DNA from 3 places in the Kitasatospora sp. NPDC127067 genome. Region 2 is predicted to be linked to each of the others. Evidence: riboswitches for the same ligand, from Rfam matches in the RefSeq annotation. Region 2 holds a riboswitch; each other region holds the start of a gene.
The links. A riboswitch is a leader RNA that binds a small molecule or an ion and turns the genes downstream of it on or off. The one in region 2 is predicted to bind cobalamin.
Positions count from the first base shown of each region.

Region 1: it holds a riboswitch for cobalamin, as region 2 does, so the genes downstream of both, ACFWJ4_RS12780 (HoxN/HupN/NixA family nickel/cobalt transporter) here and ACFWJ4_RS27640 (ribonucleoside-diphosphate reductase subunit alpha) in region 2, are expected to answer to the same signal.
Region 3: it holds a riboswitch for cobalamin, as region 2 does, so the genes downstream of both, ACFWJ4_RS19105 (cobalamin biosynthesis protein) here and ACFWJ4_RS27640 (ribonucleoside-diphosphate reductase subunit alpha) in region 2, are expected to answer to the same signal.

Region 1 is NZ_JBHXEM010000023.1:4,941-11,180, forward strand. Features, by position in the region: gene ACFWJ4_RS12770 (hypothetical protein) at 1-1,226, opposite strand, end outside; gene ACFWJ4_RS12775 (metalloregulator ArsR/SmtB family transcription factor) at 1,285-1,668, opposite strand; cobalamin riboswitch at 1,751-1,964, shown strand; gene ACFWJ4_RS12780 (HoxN/HupN/NixA family nickel/cobalt transporter) at 1,995-3,110, shown strand; gene ACFWJ4_RS12785 (M24 family metallopeptidase) at 3,491-4,597, shown strand; gene efp (elongation factor P) at 4,676-5,239, shown strand; gene nusB (transcription antitermination factor NusB) at 5,244-5,681, shown strand; gene ACFWJ4_RS12800 (thioesterase family protein) at 5,824-6,240, shown strand, end outside.
Region 2 is NZ_JBHXEM010000081.1:32,775-39,014, reverse strand. Features, by position in the region: gene ACFWJ4_RS27645 (ribonucleotide-diphosphate reductase subunit beta) at 1-115, opposite strand, end outside; gene ACFWJ4_RS27640 (ribonucleoside-diphosphate reductase subunit alpha) at 115-2,520, opposite strand; cobalamin riboswitch at 2,713-2,856, opposite strand; gene ACFWJ4_RS27635 (glycosyltransferase family 39 protein) at 2,919-4,652, opposite strand; gene ACFWJ4_RS27630 (glycoside hydrolase family 26 protein) at 4,652-5,737, opposite strand; gene ACFWJ4_RS27625 (glycosyltransferase family 2 protein) at 5,743-6,240, opposite strand, start outside.
Region 3 is NZ_JBHXEM010000043.1:45,966-52,205, reverse strand. Features, by position in the region: gene ACFWJ4_RS19110 (cobyric acid synthase) at 1-1,531, opposite strand, end outside; gene ACFWJ4_RS19105 (cobalamin biosynthesis protein) at 1,528-2,520, opposite strand; cobalamin riboswitch at 2,628-2,760, opposite strand; gene ACFWJ4_RS19100 (alpha/beta hydrolase) at 3,199-4,305, shown strand; gene ACFWJ4_RS19095 (hypothetical protein) at 5,174-6,240, shown strand, end outside.

The DNA of each region.
Region 1 (6,240 bases), on a different contig from region 2:
CGGCCCTCGACGTCGTACGCGGTGGGCCGGTCGACGGTGCCGGGGCACGGGGCCGGCCTGGGGTAGGGCGGCAGGGCCGGTTCGTCCGCGGGCTCGTCCAGCCCGGCCAGGAAGGAGTGCAGCAGCGGGCGCAGCAGCCGGGCGGATTCGCCGGGGTGGGCGAGCGAGCGGTCGGTGATCGCGCTCAGGTCGGCCGGGTCCCGGGCGAGGGCCTGTTCGACCTGGGCGGCGAGGTCCCCGTCCGGGTCGAGGACGGGCGCTGCCTGGCCGAAGGCGTAGCCGGGGGAGCGGGGGTCGAGTTCGGCGGCGCCGGTGGCGACGAGCAGGGTGCGGTGGTTCAGGGCGGCGCCGTAGACGGTGACCGATCCGTGGTCGCCGATCACGCAGTCGGCGGCGACGAGCGCGGCCTGCCAGCCCTGGTGGGGCGGGATCAGGCGCAGGCCCATCCGGCGGGCGTCGTCGAGCAGCGCTTCGGGGTCGTGGCGGCTCCACACGTTGGGGTGCAGGACGACGGCCACCGTGTACTCGTCGGCGGGGAGCCGGCGGACCAGCCGCCGGGGGAGGTCCGGGCGGCGGCCGAACAAGGAGTGCTCGCTCCAGGTGGAGCTGACGACGACGAGCCGTCGGCCGCCGGTGGCACCGAGCGCGGCGCGGTAGCCGTCGCGGGAGCGCCGGCTGCCGAGCATCCGGTCGAAGCAGGGGTCGCCGACCACCCGGGCGACGTCCAGCGCCTCGGGGCAGGAGTCCCGCAGCCGGTCCAGCTGCTCGGGGTGGGAGAGGCCGAGGACGTCCACGAACACCCGTCCGCGGTGGGTGAGTTCGTTGCGGGACAGACCGGCGGCGGTGACCGTGTCGCCGGTGGACTCGGTGACCAGCCGGTTGTAGCCGACGCCGTGCGGGAGGACGACGAGGCGGGCGTCCAGCCGGTGCATGGAGGAGTGGACGGCGCAGGCGACGGCCAGGTCGAAGCGGCGGCTGACGGCGTCCTCCCAGTCCAGCACGGTGAAGCCGGGCAGGCCGTGCAGGTACTCGTCCAGGGCGCGGTCGGCGAAGGCGGAGCCGGGGTTGACGGTGAAGTACCGCTCGATGCCGTCCGGGTTCAGCAGGGTCAGGACGTCCAGGACCCGGGTGGCCGAGGTGAGGGTGCGGGCGACCGCCAGCACGCGGGCCCTGACCGGTCGGGTGTTCCACCGGTCGGCGGGCCAGGCGTGGGGGCGGGACGGCACGTCATGATCGTACTCATCCGCTCCGGCCGCGGCGCGGTTCCGGGGCCGGGCCAGTGGGTCAGCCCGTGGCCGCGGTGGGCTCGTGGTGTTCGCCGGCAGCGCACTCGTCGAGGAGGGGGCGCATGGCCTCGTCCACGAGCTGGTAGCGCACCACGCGTCCGTCCCGGTCGCCGGTGACCACGCCGGCCGTGCGGAGCAGCCGCAGGGCCTGGGAGACGGCGGGGTCGCGCATGCCGGTGGCGACCGCGAGGTCGGTGACGGCGAGCGGCCCGGCCCGGTGGAGGGCGAGCAGCAGGGCGAGCCGGCCGGGGTCGGCGAGCAGGGAGAACCGCTCGGCCCAGGACCGGACGTGGGCCGGGTCGCCGATCGCGGCGATGGCCTCGCAGACCCGGTGCCCGTCGATGGTGCGGTGGCCCGCGCGGTCGGCCGGTACGAGATGCATGCGGACATTCTCGCAGGCGGCGGTCTGTGATCCTGGACACCTGCGCAGGTGCGCAACCTTGCACGGGTCGGGGCGTGACCCCTACGGTGTTCCCCGCCGTGGTGCTCGGGAAGACCGGTGACGGACCCTCAGGGGTCCCAGCCCGGAGCGGCCCTCGCCACTGTGATCGGGTCGTTCCTCCGTCCGCGGAGGAACGTCGTCCGTACCCATGGAGCCACTGGGCGCCTCGCGCGCTTGGGAAGGCGGGTACGGGCGTCCCGTCAGCCAGGAGACCGGCCACGGCATCTCACGAGGTTTTCCACGAGGTGCTGGAGCGTGATCCGCAGATGACCCTGCCCGAAACCGTTGCCGCCGGGGCCGAACCGGCCCCCTCCGCGCTGCCCAGCTTCCAGTGGCGGCGCGAGGACACCGTCCGTACCGCCGGGCTGATGGCGGTGATCGTGGCCATGCACGTGGTGGCCTTCGGCACGCTGATCTTCCTGGTCGCACCCGAGAAGTACGCGGTCGGTACCCAGGTCTTCGGGGTGGGCCTGGGTATCACCGCGTACACCCTCGGGATGCGGCACGCCTTCGACGCCGACCACATCGCGGTGATCGACAACACCACCAGAAAGCTGATGGCGGACGGCAAGCGGCCGGTCTCGGTGGGCTTCTGGTTCGCCCTCGGGCACTCCTCGATGGTGGTGCTGATGGCCGCCCTGGTGGCGGGCGGCGCGCAGCTGGCGAACACCCTGATGGACGACGAGTCGGCCACCCACAAGTGGCTCGGCGTGATCGGGACGACCACCTCCGGCGTGTTCCTCTACCTGATCGGCGCGCTCAACCTGGCGGCGCTGCTCGGCATCCTCAGGGTGTTCCGCTCGATGCGGGCCGGGAAGTTCGACGAGAAGGAGCTGGAGGCGCACCTCGACTCGCGCGGCTTCATGGCCCGGGTGCTGAACCGGGCGACCCGTTCGATCACCCGGCCCGGGCAGATGTTCCCGGTGGGCATGGTGCTGGGGCTGGGCTTCGACACCGCGACCGAGGTCACCCTGATGGTGATGGCCGGCTCGGGCGCCGCCTCCGGGCTGCCCTGGTACGCGATCGTCTGCCTGCCGCTGCTGTTCGCGGCCGGGATGAGCCTGTTCGACACCCTGGACGGGACGTTCATGAACTTCGCGTACCAGTGGGCCTTCGCCAACCCGGTGCGGAAGGTGTACTACAACCTGACCATCACCGGTCTGTCGATCGCGGTGGCCTTCGTCATCGGCACCATCGAGCTGGTCGGGGTGCTGCACGAGAAGCTCGATCTGACCGACCCGGTCACCGGCTTCATCGCCGACATCTCGCTGGACAACGTCGGCTACGCCATCGCCGGGCTGTTCGTGGTCGTCTGGGCGATCGCGATCGGGTACTGGAAGCTCGCCGGGGTCGAGAAGCGCTGGACGCCCGAGGGCTCCTGAGCCACCCGGCCGCGCGCAGCGGCCTGCCCGCGCACGCCGGAACGGCGCCTCCCCGCGGTGGGGAGGCGCCGTTCGCGTTCCGGGGGCCGGGTGCGCCCCGGGTCGGCGCTCCTCGCGGAAGTCGACGCGCCGGCCGCCGACCGGGTCGCACTCGCACAGGACCGGAAGTGACAGATCCGTGACGGAACGTAGCGACCGGTCGAGGTCCGAGGGGCCACCGGGGGGTGCGAGGCCCCTCGGTGGCACGCTGCGTGGGGGGCGGGGCGCGGGTCCGAGGGGGACGGTGCCGCGGTCGCGCAGGGGGGCGTGCAAGGGGTATTGGGGGTTCTGCCGGGGGTGCTCGGCGGGCGCTTCGGGCCGGGGGTTCGTAGGCTCGACGCATGGCGGATGCGTACGCGGGGCGGCGGGAGCGGGTGAGGGAGCACTGCAGTGCGGCCGGGGCCGATGCGGCGCTGATCACCCGCGCGGCGAACGTGCGGTACCTGACGGGCTGCGCGCCCTGCGGGGCGAGCCTGCTGCTGACCAGGGAGCGGGCGCTGCTCGCGCTGCCGGACGACCTGCCGCCGGACGACTCCGGGGAGCACCTGATCGCCCCGGACGTCACCCGGCTGCCGGTGGCGGCCGGGTCGGACTCCGCGCTGGCCGTCGCGGCCGTCGCCGCGCGGTCCGGGGTGTCGGGACTGGCGGTGGAGGAGCACGACCTGACCGTCACCCGGCACCGGGCGGTGGGGGGTCTGACCGAGGGGGCCCGGCTGGTGGACCTCGGTCAGACGGTCGAGCGGCTGCGGGTGGTCAAGGACGAGCACGAGATCGCCGACCTGCGGATCGCCGCCGAGATCGCCGACCAGGCACTGGGCGAACTGCTGGAGTCGATCCTGGTCGGCCGCACCGAGCGGCACCTGGCGATGGAGCTGGAGCGCCGGATGATCGACCACGGCGCCGACCGGGCCGCCTTCCCGGTCTCGGTCGGCACCGGCAGCCACTCCGGTCAGGCCGCCCACCAGCCCACCGACCGCCGGGTGGAGGAGGGCGACTTCCTGACCGTGGTGATGGGCGCCCAGTACCGCGGCTACGGCGTCTCCACCGCCCGCACCTTCGTGATCGGCGCGGCCCCCGCGCCCTGGCAGGTGGAGCTGCACCGGCTGGTCTTCCGGGCCCAGCGGGCCGGGCGGGAGGCGCTCGGACCGGGCGTGGAGCAGTGCGTGCCCGACCGGGCCGCGCGGCAGGTCCTGGAGGCGGCCGGCCACACCGAGGCCTCCCCGCACCCGGTGGGCCACGGCGTCGGGCTGGAGATCCGGGAGGCGCCGCGCCTCGGTCCGTCGGACATGGGTAAACTGGACAGCCGCGTGCCGGTCACCGTCGGTCCGGGGGTCCACCTCCCGGGCAGGGGCGGCGTCCGGATCGAGGACACGCTCGTCGTGCGCCCCCTCGAAGAGGGCGGGCCCGAGCTGCTCACCATCACCACCAAGGAGCTCCTCGCCCTGTGACCGCGGCCCCCCGGGGGCCGTGGGAGGCAGGACGCAATCCCTTGGTTCCTTGACAGCTATACAGGAGTTAGTGCGCCCGTGGCTTCCACGAACGATCTCAAGAACGGCATGGTCCTCAAGCTGGAGGGCGGCAAGCTCTGGTCCGTCGTCGAGTTCCAGCACGTCAAGCCCGGCAAGGGCCCGGCCTTCGTGCGTACCAAGCTCAAGGAGGTCCTGACCGGCAAGGTCGTCGACAAGACCTTCAACGCGGGCACCAAGGTCGAGACCGCCAACGTCGACAAGCGCGGCATGCAGTTCTCGTACAAGGACGGCGAGAACTTCGTGTTCATGGACATGGACACCTACGACCAGCTGACCATCGAGCCGTCGGTCGTCGGCGACGCCGCCAAGTACCTGCTGGAGGGCTTCGAGGCCCTCGTCGCGCAGAACGAGGGCTCGGTCCTCTACATCGAGCTCCCGGCCGCGGTCGAGCTGACCATCGCCGAGACCGAGCCGGGCGTCCAGGGCGACCGCTCCACCGGTGGCACCAAGCCGGCCACCCTGGAGACCGGCGCCGAGATCCAGGTGCCGCTCTTCGTCACCAAGGGTGAGAAGGTCAAGGTCGACACCCGCGACGGCAGCTACCTCGGCCGGGTGAAGTAAGTCCGTGTCGGCCGCACGCAGCAAGGCCCGCACCAGGGCCTTCCAGATCCTCTTCGAGGCCGACCACCGCGGGGTCGACCCGCAGCAGGTCCTCGCCGACTGGGTGGCCCGCGCCCGCGAGCCCAGGCCCGACGAGGGCACCCCGCAGGTCGGTGAGTACACCATGGAGCTCATCGAGGGGTACGTCCAGCACGCTCGTCGCATCGACGACCTGATCGAGCAGTACTCCGTCGGCTGGTCGCTCGACCGGATGCCGATCGTGGACCGCAACGTCCTGCGGCTCGGTGCCTACGAGCTGATCTGGGAGGACGGCGTCCCGGACGCCGTCGTCCTGGACGAGGCCGTCGAGATCGCCAAGGAGTTCTCCACGGACGACTCCCCGGCCTTCGTCAACGGCATGCTCGCCCGCTTCCTGGAGCTGAAGCCGAGCATCCGCCGGTAGACAGGTGGACGTCGTGGACGGCCGTCGGACCCGAACAGGTGTCCGGCGGCCGTTCCGCGTTTCACCCGGTCGGCGTAGGGTGGTGGCCTACTTGTCAGTAACTTGACGTCCGGAACCACGCGTGAAGGGCAGGTCCCCCCAGATGACCACCGCGATCCGCAGCGAGTTCGACCAGGGCATCGCCCTGACCAGGCACCCCGAGGAGGCCGGCCGCTACGACGCCGAGCTCGGCGCCGGCTGGCAGATCGGCGGCGGGGTGAACGGCGGACTGCTGCTCGCGGTGGCCGGACACGCGCTGTCGCTGGAGCACGGCACCCACCCGGACCCGGTGTCGATCAGCGGTTACTACCTGTCCGCCTCCACCCCCGGCCCGGCCACCGTCCGCACCGAGGTGCTGCGCACCGGCCGCGGCCTGTCCACCGGCACCGCCTCGCTCAGCCAGGACGGCGTCGAGCGGCTGCGGGTGGTGGCCAGCCACGGCGACCTCGCCACCGCCGACGGTGAGGTGCGCACCAGCGCGCGGCCGCCGCAGCTGCCGCCGCCGGACCAGTGCATCGGC
Region 2 (6,240 bases):
AGGTGTTCTTGATCGCGTCCCGGTACCGGTCGTAGAACGACGGGTAGCGCATGGGGCGCAGGGTCAGCTCGAAGCCGGGGTCGAGCAGCATCTTGCGGTCTTCGGACTGAGACATTACTGGCAGGCCTCGCAGGACTCGGGGTTCTCCAGGGAGCAGGCGAGGGCGGCTTCCTGCTCCGGGGTGAGGGTCGGGGTGTTCACGGGCGCCGGCGCGGCGGCACGGGCGGCACCGGACGCGGCCTGGGCGATGCGGGTGGCCGGGCGCGAGCGCAGGTAGTAGGTGGTCTTCAGACCGACCTTCCACGCGTAGGCGTACATCGAGCTGAGCTTGCCGATGGTCGGCGCCGCCATGAACAGGTTCAGGGACTGGCTCTGGTCCAGGTACGGCATCCGCGCCGCGGCCAGGTCGATCAGCGCGCGCTGCGGCAGCTCCCAGGCCGTCCGGTACAGCGAACGCACCTCGGCGGGCAGCCAGTTCAGCTCCTGGACGGAACCGTTGGCGTCGCGCAGGGCGTCGCGGGTCTGCTGGTCCCAGACGCCGAGCTCCTTGAGCTCGCGCACCAGGTACGGGTTGACCTGGAGGAACTCGCCGGACAGCGTCTCGCGCTTGAACAGGTTGGACACCTGCGGCTCGATGCACTCGTACACGCCGGCGATGGACGCGATGGTCGCGGTCGGCGCGATGGCCAGCAGCAGCGAGTTGCGCAGGCCGGTCTCGGCGATCCGGGCGCGCAGCGCCGTCCAGCGGTCGGCCCACTGCGGGGCGGCCGTCGGGAAGTGGTCGATGTGCAGCTCGCCGCGGGCGGCGCGGGTCTCGCCGTACGCCTCGTGGCGGCCGAGCTGCTCGGCCAGGTCGGCGGAGCGCTCGTACGCGGTGAGCATGATGCGCTCGGCGATGAGGGTGGAGAGGACCTTCGCCTCGGCGGAGTCGAAGTCGATCCGCAGCTGGAAGAAGACGTCCTGGAGGCCCATCACGCCGAGGCCGACCGGCCGCCAGCGGGAGTTGGACGTCCCGGCCTCGGTGGTCGGGTAGAAGTTGATGTCCACCACGCGGTCGAGGAACGTCACGGCCGTACGGACGGTGGCGTCGAGGCGCTCCCAGTCCATGGCGCCGATCAGGTCGGCGGCCGAGGCGCCCGGGGCGACGTGGGCGCCCAGGTTGACCGAGCCGAGGTTGCAGACGGCGGTCTCGGAGTCGTCCGTGACCTCCAGGATCTCGGTGCACAGGTTGGAGGAGTGCACCGTGCGGCCCGGCAGCGCGGTCTGGTTGGCGGCGCGGTTGGAGGCGTCCTTGAAGGTCATCCAGCCGTTGCCGGTCTGCGCGAGGGTGCGCATCATGCGGGCGTACAGGGTCTGCGCCGGGATGGTGCGCACGGCCTTGCCGGCCAGCTCGGCCTTGCGGTACGCCTCGTCGAACTCCTCGCCCCACAGGTCGACCAGCTCGGGCACGTCGGCCGGGGAGAACAGCGACCAGTCCTGGTTGGCGTTGACCCGGCGCATGAACTCGTCCGGGATCCAGTGCGCCAGGTTGAGGTTGTGGGTGCGGCGGGCCTCTTCGCCGGTGTTGTCGCGGAGCTCCAGGAACTCCTCGATGTCGGCGTGCCAGGTCTCCAGGTAGACGCAGGCCGCGCCCTTGCGGCGGCCGCCCTGGTTGACGGCGGCGACCGAGGAGTCGAGGGTGCGCAGGAACGGCACGATGCCGTTGGACTTGCCGTTGGTGCCGCGGATCAGGCTGCCGCGCGAGCGGATGCGCGAGTACGACAGGCCGATGCCGCCGGCGTGCTTGGACAGGCGGGCGATCTGCGCGTAGCGGTTGTAGATCGAGTCCAGGTTGTCCAGCGGCGAGTCGAGCAGGTAGCAGCTCGACATCTGCGGGTGGCGGGTGCCGGAGTTGAAGAGCGTCGGCGAGGAGGTCAGGTACTCCAGGCGGCTCATCAGGCCGTACAGCTCGGCCACCTCGCGCACGGACTGCTCGCTGTCGCCGACCGCCAGGCCACAGGCGACGCGGAGCAGGAAGTGCTGCGGGGTCTCGATCACCTTGCGGGTGATCGGGTGGCGCAGCAGGTAGCGGGACTGCACCGTGCGCAGGCCGAAGTACTCGAAGCGGTCGTCGCCCTTGGTGTCGACGAGCGCGTCCAGGGCGGCCGCGTGCTTGGTGACGAAGGCGGCGGTGGTGTCGCCGATCAGGCCCTCGGCGTGGCCGACGGCGATCGAGGCGGAGAAGGACACCGAGCCCTGGTTGTTCGCCTCGTCGACGATCTCCAGGGCGAGCAGGCGGGCGGCGAGCTTCGAGTACTGGGGGTCCTCGGCGATCATCGACGCGGCGGCGTCCACGGCCAGCCCGCGCAGCTCGGCGAAGTCCGAGCCGGCGTGGCGGCCGCGCAGCGCGGCGGCGGCGACATGGCCGGGGTCGACCTCGGTGAGGTCGGTGCTGCGGTCGGTGAGCAGCCGCAGCAGCGCGCCCCCGGGGTCGGAGACCGTCGGGTCGGTGAAGGCGGTACCGGAGCCCTGGGCGGGCAGGGTGGCTGAGGCAGCGGTGGTCAAGGCGCTCTCTCCTGGCGGCGATCGGCGGCGGTGATCGGGGGGCCACCGGGCCGATCGGGGCAGGGGAGCACGGCACGAACGCAAAAAGCGTCGCGCGAGGTGACTCCCCGGCCCGCCCGCGAGGCCCGGAGGGGTACTGCTCGGTGCTCGCGCGGCCTCTGCGGGAGGGCCGTGGCGCACGCCGTCGGCAGGTCATCGGACTCGCGGTTACGGCTTCTGCAGCCGCCCGCTCACCGCTGCGGGGCAGTCCCGGATTCGCACCGGGTTCCCCTGCATCGACAGCAGAAGCGAGCATACATGTAGTGCCGCCGGACTGCGGCGGCACCATATGTTGTGCCTGTCGTGTCGCGGATGTGCGTGAGCCGGGCGGCCGGTCAGTGCTTCAGATAGACCTTGTACGTACTCGAATCGCCGGTCGGCGAGGTGAACTGGGCGACCAGCCGGTAGTGTCCGGCGGTGCTCAGGGCCTCGCTCAGGGCCCGGTCGGTGGCCCTCGGCGCGGTGCTGTCGAGGACGACCATGGTGAACCAGCCGTCCCGGATCGCGGCCACGCTGCCGTCGTCGCCGTGGTGCTCGACCCCGGCCCCGTCGCGGTAGTCCGTCCCGGCGCGCGCGGAGATCCACTGCTCGGGCCTGGAGACGCCGCCGAGGTAGTACTCGGCGAGTCCGTCGACCTCGGTGAGGTAGCGGCCCTGGGGCTCCGTGTGGACCCGCAGGACGGCCAGCAGACGGCCGGAGTCGGGCCCGTTCTGGTAGCGCAGGGCGGACTGCTCCAGACCGAGGGCGAGCAGTGCGACCCAGACCAGGATGCCGAGCTGGGGGTGGCGGAAGTGGGCGCCGACCAGCCGGGTCAGGCCGACCCCGGCGAGCGGGGCGGCGAGCAGCATGCCGTAGCCGAGGTGGCGGAACAGCGCGCCGGAGGTGCCGGTCCACAGGTGGGCGGCGGGGACCAGCAGGGCAGTGGCGGTCAGGACGGCCCCGAGCAGGGCGCGCCCGCCCCGGGTGGTGGGGAGGGCGTCCTTCTCCGGCGCGTCGTGCTCGGGCATCTGTTCGCGGCGCGCGTAGGCGATGGTGCCGGCCACCGCGAGGACGGTGAACAGGCCGGCCCACTGGAGCGTGCCGAGCAGGATCGAGCCGGCCGAGCCGGGGGCGTTGCCGCGCGAGGGCGACCACCCGGCGACCCTGCCGAGGGTGCCGTACGGGAGCAGCAGGACGAGGATGCCGAGGGCCGACAGCAGCGCGCGCAGGGCGGCCGGGCCCACCCGGTGGTACGGCCGGGCGCAGGCGAAGGCGAGGGCGACCAGGGCGGGGACGGCGAAGGCCGCGGAGTAGGCCGTGGCGCAGGCCAGCGCCGTGGGCGGGGCGGCGAGCAGGGCCAGGGCCGGATGGCGGCCGGCGGTGAACACCGTGGTCCAGGCCGCGAGGGCGACCAGCAGGAGGGCGAGGGACTCGGGCGCGGCGTAGAAGCCGACCACCACGGTGGACTGGAGGACGGCGTACCCGGCGATGGCGCAGATGGCGACCCGCTCGTTGAACAGCCGCCGGGTCAGCGAGTACAGCAGCACCGTGGTGAGCAGCGCGAAGCCGAGGCTGAGCAGCCGGGTGCCCCAGATGCCGTTGGCGTCGGCGGCGGCGCCGGCCAGCGGCGGGTAGAGCCAGGGCGAGCCGTGCACCCGGTCGACCAGGTCGGTGGTGACCGGGGTGCCGTGCAGCAGGTGGGACAGCTGCTGGCGGCCGGCGACCATGGCGGCGGCCTCGTCGGGGTGCGCGGCGGCCAGCAGGCGCAGCGAGAGGGCGGCCTGGACGGTCAGGACGGCGCCCAGCAGGCCGCGGGCGATCCAGCGGCGGCGGGGGCTGGTGCCCGGGTCCCAGCCGAGCGCGGGGACCTGCGGGATGGTGTACGGGGCCAGCTCGACGCCGTCGGGGTTGTCGACCGCCACGGCGGTTCCGGGCCGTGCGGGGCTGCCCGCCGCCGCGGCCGTGCGGGGCCCGTCGGGGCTGCCCGCCGCCACGGCCCCGGGCCCGTCGGGGTCAAGGTCCGGCTCGGCGGCCGGGTCGTGGGCGGAGCGGCCGTGCGGGACGGGGGAGAACTCGGACTCAGTACTCATCAGGGGTTCCGGATGTCGAAGCCGTAACGGGGGTCGGACACGCGCTGCTTGAACGCGGCGAGGGTGTCCGGCACGGCCTCGACCCGCCAGTCCGCTCGCTTGACGATGTTGAACCAGACGAAGCCGACGATGTCGTCGTGCGCCTCAAGCCCGGAGAACAGCTGGTCGATGTCGGCGCGTTGGCGCTTGCCCTGCTCGGAGGCGGTCTCGCTGATGAAGAAGGGCTTCTGGGAGAAGCCGCGGATCTCGGCCATGGTCGGGCCGTAGAGCGTCTCGAAGGTCTTGGGCCCGGTCTTGGTGAAGTAGCCGGTCATGCCGGCCCAGTCGACGTAGGTGTCGCCGGGGTAGTACGGCTCCAGACGGGTGTTGGGCGCGGGGTCGGTGATGTTGGGACTCCAGACCCAGATCACGTTGGTGGCGCCGGCCTGGTCGAAGAGGTCGTGGACGTGGCGCCAGGCGGCCACGAAGTCCTCGGGGGTGGCGGCCTGACGGCCCCACGGGTACCAGTCGCCGTTCATCTCGTGGGCGATGCTGATGGCGATCGGCAGGTTGAACCTGGCGACGGCCTTGGCGACGCCGCGCACGTAGTCGTCGGTGTCGCCGGCCGCGATCGAGGCGAGCGAGCGGTCGTGCGGCTCCCAGGCCATGAAGGGAAGCGCCCCGGCGTCGTGGATCCGGCGGGCGCCCGTGGTGTCGAAGCCGCCCTTCCAGTGGGCGTAGAACTCCAGGATGTTGGGCTGCTTGCCGATCGCGTCGCGGTAGCCGGGCAGCGCGTCCATCGTGGCGGGGACGTCGGGCAGGGCGGCGCCGAGGTACTTGTGGCTCGGCCTGAGCAGCGGCGTGACGTCGTACGGGACGCCGGCCGGCAGGGCCTTGGGCTGGGCGGGCGCGGGAGTCGCACCCGGAGTGCCCGGAGCGCCAGGGGCCGGGGTGGCGGCCGGGGCGGCCCGGGCGAGGTCCTTCTGCATCGCGAAGCCGGGGTCCTCGGGGCCGCACGCGGTGGTGAGCAGCAGGCCGGCGGCGGCCAGTAGCGGGAGCGCCAGCCGGCGACGGAGCCGGCCGGCCCGTCTCGGGTGGGCGGTCATGGCGATCACACTGCTTCCGTCGGGCGGGGCTGGACGAGGACCCGGCCCACGATGGTGGCGTAGAAGAGGCCGGAGGCGAGGACGAGGGCGAAGTTCAGCGGGCCCATGGTGAGCATCCGCCAGATGCTCAGCAGCACCCAGAGCAGGGCGGTTCCGCCGCCCCAGGCGATGACGCCGATCCAGAACCGCCGGGTCTTGTTCCGCTTGGCGCCGCTGGAGCCGGTCGGCTGCCAGGCCATCCGGTTGCGGCGCACGATGTCCCAGATGGCGAAGACGTGCGCCCAGCCGTACATCATGCGGGCGGCCCAGGCCTCCAGCCGGTAGGGGTTGCGGTGCCAGAGCGGGAAGACGACCGTCGCGTAGAGCAGGCCGGGCAGCACCAGCGCGGTGTTCTCCCAGCGGATCAGGTCGGGGCGGGCGAGCAGCAGGACGATCGGGATGAGCGGTGAGACGACGGTGAACAGCGCCGTGTGGATGTAGTAGAAGAAGCCGGACAGGTAGCA
Region 3 (6,240 bases), on a different contig from region 2:
CACTCCCAGGGGCCCCGGGCGGGACGAACGGCAGCGATCCGGCCGCCGGCACCCCGCCCTCGATCAGCTTCCACAGCGCGTCGGTGTCGGCGTGCTCCTCGATCAGGTCGCCCAGCCGGTCCAGCCGGGCCTCGCGCGCCGCGGCGAAGGAGGTGTCCGGGGCCGGGACGAACGCCCGGCCCGACAACGCGGCGACCTCGCGCAGGAGTTCGCGGCGGAACCCGTCGTTCTCCAGCGCGCCGTGCCAGGTCGTGCCCCAGACCGGGCCCACCCGGCAGCCGTCCAGACTCCGCCCCCGGCCGTCGGAGACGAACGTGTCCCCGCCCTCGACGGTGACCACCCCGTGGTGGATCTCGTAGCCCTCCACCCGCTGCCCGTACGCCTCGCCGACCGGCCGCGCCAGCACCTTCTCGGCGCCGAACCGCACCTGCGTCGGCAGCAGGCCGAGGCCCTCGACGGCCCCCGCCTTCGACTCGACCTCGTCCACGATCGAGCGCGCCAGCATCTGGTAGCCGCCGCAGACCCCGAGGACCGGCAGCCCGGCCGCCGCCCGCGCCCGCAGCGCCGGCTCCAGACCGCGCTCGCGCAGCCAGGCGAGGTCCGCGACGGTGGCCCGGGTGCCGGGCAGCACCACCAGGTCGGCGTCGGCCAGCTCCTCCGGGCGGGTCGCCCAGCGCACCAGCACGCCCGGCTCCTGCGCGAGCGCGTCCATGTCGGTGAAGTTGGACAGCCGCGGGAAGCGCACCACGGCCACCCGCAGCACGTCCGCGCCGTACGGCCCGGGCCCGTCCGCCCGGTCCACCACCGTCGACAGGTCCAGCGAGTCCTCGGCGTCCAGCCAGAGCCCGGGCAGCATCGGCAGCGTGCCCAGCACCGGACGGCCGGTCAGCCCGTGCAGCATCTCCAGCCCGGGCGCGAGCAGCCGCGCGTCACCGCGGAACTTGTTGACGAACCAGCCGGCCACGTGCCGCTGGTCCTCCGCCGACAGCAGCGCCAGCGTCCCGTACATCGCCGCGAAGACCCCGCCGCGGTCGATGTCCCCGACCACCACCACCGGCAGGGCGGCGGCCGTCGCCAGGCCCATGTTGGCGATGTCGCGGTCGCGCAGGTTGATCTCGGCGGGCGAGCCCGCGCCCTCGCAGACCACCACGTCGTAGCGGCCGCGCAGGTCCGCCAGGCACTCCAGGGCACGCTCCAGCAGGACGGGCTTGCGCTCGCGGTAGTCCAGCGCGCCCACCTCCGCCACCGGCCTGCCGAGCAGCACCACCTGGCTGCGGCCGTCCGCGCCCGGCTTGAGCAGCACCGGGTTCATCGCCGCCTCCGGCTCCACCCGGGCGGCCTGCGCCTGCATCGCCTGGGCACGGCCGATCTCGGCGCCGTCGGCGGTGACGAAGGAGTTGAGCGACATGTTCTGCGCCTTGAACGGCGCGACCCGCACGCCCTGGCGGACGAGCCAACGGCAGATCCCGGCCGTCACCACGCTCTTGCCCGCGTCCGAGGTCGTCCCCGCGACCAGCAGCGCCTTGCTCATGCCCGTCCCTTCTTCCTCAGCAGCATCCGCAGCAGGACGTGCCCCGCGACCGTCGTACCCAGCGCCAGTGCGCCCACCCGCCGGGAGAGCGCACAGGCGCGCTCGATGTCGTCCACCGTCACCGGCCGCAGCTCCGCACCCAGCACGGGCCGGTGCTCCACCCTCTCGCCGTACCGCAGCGCCCCGCCCAGCCGTACGCCCACCGCGCCGGCGAACGCCGCCTCGGCCTGGCCCGCGTTCGGGCTCGGGTGCGCGGAGCCGTCGCGCCGCCAGACCCGCCAGGCCGTACGGGGCTCGGGCGCGGCGGCCACCGTCAGCAGCGCCGTCAGCCGGGCGCCCGGCCAGCCCGCCAGGTCGTCCAGCCGGGCCGAGGCCCAGCCGAACCGGGCGTAGCGCGGCGAGCGGTGACCCACCATCGCGTCCAGGGTGTTCACGGCGCGGAAGGCCAGCAGGCCGGGCGTGCCGGCCAGGGCGCCCCAGGTCAGCGCGTTCACCACGGCGTCGGCGGTGTTCTCGGCCACCGACTCGACCACCGCCCGGGCGATCTGCTGCCCGTCCAGCGCGCTCGGGTCCCGCCCGCACAGGTGCGGCAGCCGCTCCCGGGCCGCCGCGAGGTCGCCCGCGGACAGCGAGCGGCCGATGGTGCGCGCCTCCCGGGTCAGCGAGGTGCCGCCGAGCACCGTCCAGGTCGCGGCCGCCGCCAGCACCGCCCGGCCCAGCGGACGCCGGCCCACCGTACGGTCCAGGGCGAGCGCGCCCGCCGCCACCGCGCCCACGCACAGCGCCGTGTACCCGGCCCCCGCGCCGCGGTCGTCGCGCCACAGCCGACGCTCCAGCCGGGTCGCGGCGCCGCCGAAGACGGCCACCGGATGGCCCCGGCGGGGGTCGGCGAAGCGGGCGTCGGCGACATGGCCCGCGACGGCGCCGAGCGCGAACGCGGCGGCGCGGGCCAGCGGGCGCGGCGAGGAGGAGGGCCCGAGCGGGGTCATCGGGGGCACGGCGGAAGGCAGCTCGGAGTCCGGTGGGGCGGGGCAGCCTGCATCGCGTGCGTGTCCTCACTCAGGGTCCGCGCCCTGGATCGACGTGACGGGGGCGAGAGTCTCCTGGCTTCCGGGTCGAACGCACGCCCGGAGCCTTCCAGCGGCCGTCGACGGCCGCCGTGGCGATGTTCCGAGCGTGCTCCCCGGTGACAGTGGCGGGACCGCGCCGGAATTCCACCGGCTTCCTCTCCATGCCTCCGTTTGGCCCCAGGATCCCATCACGGGCCCGAACCGGGAGTCAACCGAGGTCACGGAGGGGTTGGTCACACGCGGACGCCGCCGACGCGCCGGGGATCGCCCGGCGCGGGGCCGCTGACAGGCCGGGGGATCGCCCGGCGCGGCACCGGTCCGTGGCCGGGCCGCTTCGTGCGTTCGGCGGCTGGGGCAGGACCGGGGCCACGCCTGCGGTTCGGTGGCATGCGCCGCGGAGTTCGGTGGCGGGCACCGCGGAAAGCCCCTCGCCGCCCCCGCCGCCGCCCTCGCCGCCCGCTTCCGGCACCTCCTCGGCGCCGCCGGGCCGCCGCCCGGGTGACCCGGACGGCCCAGCCCGGTGGCCGGGCGGACGGAGCGCCGGTGAACTGGTGCCCGAACACCGTCCGGTCCGTGAGCAACAGAGCGGGGAGCGAAATGCGTTGGGGAACCGCCGCCGTCGTGGCGGCCGCCGCGGTCGGGGCCGCCGTGCTGGTGATCGGCCGTCGGGCCTCCGAGCGGACGGTCCGTCCGGTGGCCGCCGTCCCGAAGTCCGGGCCGGTCCTGGTCCGCGGCCTCGCCCCCGGCCGCGTCACCTTCACCCGCGGCCCCGAGAGCCTGCGCCCCGGCCGCTGGGCGGTCGAGTGGGCGGACGGCGGGCACGCGGTCGTCGAGGAGGTCCTGCACAGCGACGAGCGGGGCGTCACCCGCCGGCTGCTCCGCGCCGACCGGGGCACGCTCACCCCCGGCACCGAGGTCCGCTTCACCCCCCGGGTCCACCTCGGCGACCCCACCGAGGCACTCGGCCTCCCCTTCACCGACACCACCGCCGACGGTGAGCTCGGCGCCCTTCCCGCCTGGCGGCTCGACGGCAAGCGCGGCACCTGGGTGATCCTGGTGCACGGCCCCGAGGCCGACCGCCAGCAGACCCTCCCGGTGCTCCCCGTCCTCGACCGGCTCGGCCTGCCCACCCTTGCCGTCACCTACCGCGGCGACCAGGGCGCCCCCGCCTCCCCGGACGGGCTCAGCCACTTCGGCGAGACCGAGTGGCGCGACATCGAGGCGGCGGTACGGCTGGCGCTCGACAGCGGCGCGGGCAAGGTGATCCTCTACGGCTGGTCGGTCGGCGCGACCACGGCCCTCCAGACCGCGGCCCGCACCGCCTGGCCGCACGCCGTCAGCGGCCTCATCCTCGACTCGCCGGTGCTCGACCTCCCGGTCTCCGCCCGCCGGGACGCTGCCCGGGCCGGCTTCCAGGGCGTCGCCGCCGAGCTCGGGGCCCTGGCCGCGGAGGGCCGCACCGGCGTCGACCTCGCCGACTTCGCCCGCATCGCCGACGGCACCGACCTGCGGGTGCCCACCCTTCTCCTGCACAGCCCCGAGGACCGGATCGCGCCCTTCGGCAGCGCCGAGAAGCTGGCCGCCGCCCGTCGCGACGTGGTCAGCCTCCAGGCCTTCCCCGGTGCCGACCACGCCACCCTCTGGAACACCGCTCCCGACCGGTACACCGAACTGCTCCGCCGCTGGCTCACGCCGCTGCTGTAGGGCGCCGCCGGCGGGTCCTCGCCGGAACGTCTCCCGGACGTGCCGCGGTCGGTGCTCCGCTTCCGCCCCTGCGGATCGGAACGCGGCCCCACCGCCGAGGTCCGAGCCGGCCCGTTGGTTCGACCCGTCGACCCGTCGACCCGATCCGTCCGATCCGTCCGACAGGGTCCGCGAGGCCCGCAAGACCTACGGGTCGCGCCCTCGCCCCCCTCCGCGCGCGGGCGTTTCCGGCTGGGCCGCGCCGGCTTTTCCGGCGCGCTTCCCCCTGCCCACGAATGAACGTTTCCCCCATTCCGCCGTAGGCGCGCGAGAAGTCGGCCGGTCCGACTTCTCGCGCGGCGCGATCCCCCCGCCCCGCCCGTCATCCGTCCGGATTCGGACTGGACAGCTCCGCCGGAAGTCGGCGGAAGGGGATTCCCCGTGCGACCGGCGCGAAAACCACCCCGATGTCAGGGACGACAATTTGCCCGGCCACTGACCCCCCACCCGTACGCACGGTAACCGCCCGAGCATTCCTGGCAACCGGGACGATGCGAGTGGCATGGGCAGGTCACACGTTTCCGGCCAGGCGGTTTGCCGCTGTTGCCCGATCTTGCGGAGGTGCCGCCACCGGTCGCCCGGTCGTACGGACAACCGGATGTGACAGAAGGCCGGTGCAAGGGGAAGACTGCTCGACGTGACGTCTCGGAACCCGCGCGACCGTGATGCCCCGCTCCCGCCGACGATCGGTACCGGTGCGACGGTGACCCGTCTCCCCGGAACGGCCCAACGGCCCGCCGGTGGCAGGCCGGGCGGGGCGGGTGTCCCCCGTAACGGAGTACCCCGGCGGCGAGGGCCCGCTCCGGCTCCCGGGCGGGGCAGGGTTCCCGTGCCCGAGGGCTTCCCGGCACCCGCCGAGCTGGCGCCGCTGGCCCGCCGGATGCTGGTGGACGCCGTCCGCGTCGCCCGCTGGGCCGGTGAGCTGGCCGAGGTCGACAAGCGCGGCGAACTGCTCCCCGAGGACGCCCGCGAGGCCGGCCGGGCGCTGGCCATGACGGTGGGCGCCGCCGCCAAGGCATGGGGGCAGGCGCTGCTGGTGGGCCTCGTGGAGCCCCGGGACGGCGGAGCCGGCCCCGGCTGGCGCCTGCATGCCTGGGAGCACGACGACGAGGCCGTGGTGCGCGGATGGTCGGCGATGTTCGACGCCTGGACCCTGCTCGCCCCGGTGCCGCCCGCCGCGCTGCGCGGCGTGTTCGCCGTGCTGGCCGGGCAGGCCGTGGACCAGGCCCCGCAGCTGCTCTCCTTCCTGCACCTGGTGGACGGCCCCGTCGCCGAGAGCGAACTGCTGGAACTGCTGCGCCGGGGCCTGGACGAGCGCCGGGTCGGCACCGGCCTCGGCGGACCGGGGCTGTCGCCGGTGCCGCACGCGGCCTCGGCCGTCTCCGCCGTCCGCGGCACCTGCCGCGCGCCGCAGATCGACACCCCGGCCGCGCCGGCCGACGTGGCCGCCGTCCTGGACTGGATGCTCGACGGCCTGGAGGCCGTCGGCGCCCTGGTGCGCAGGAACGATGCCGCGGAGCTGTCGCCGCTCGGCCACTGGGCGGTGCGGGCCAAGCTGGAGGAGATCTGCACGGTCGCGCAGACCGCGGCCGGGCACATCGAGCAGAGCGCCTTCGAGCTGCTGAACGCGTGTGCGGACTACTCGCCGGGCCCGGCCCGCGCCGAGTTCCGGGCGTGGGTCGCGGCCCGCCCGGCGGACCGGGCCGTGGGCGAGCTGCTGGAGGCCGCCCGGGGCGACGACGCGCTGGTGCGCGGACTGGCCTTCGAGGCGCTGCGGGTGGCCGGAGGCCCGGCCGAGCAGGCGGTGCGCGCGGCGGTGGACGCGCCGGTGCTGCGCCCCTATGCGCTGCTGTGGCTGGCGGAGCGCGCCGACGAGGGCGTCTCCCCGGCGGACGT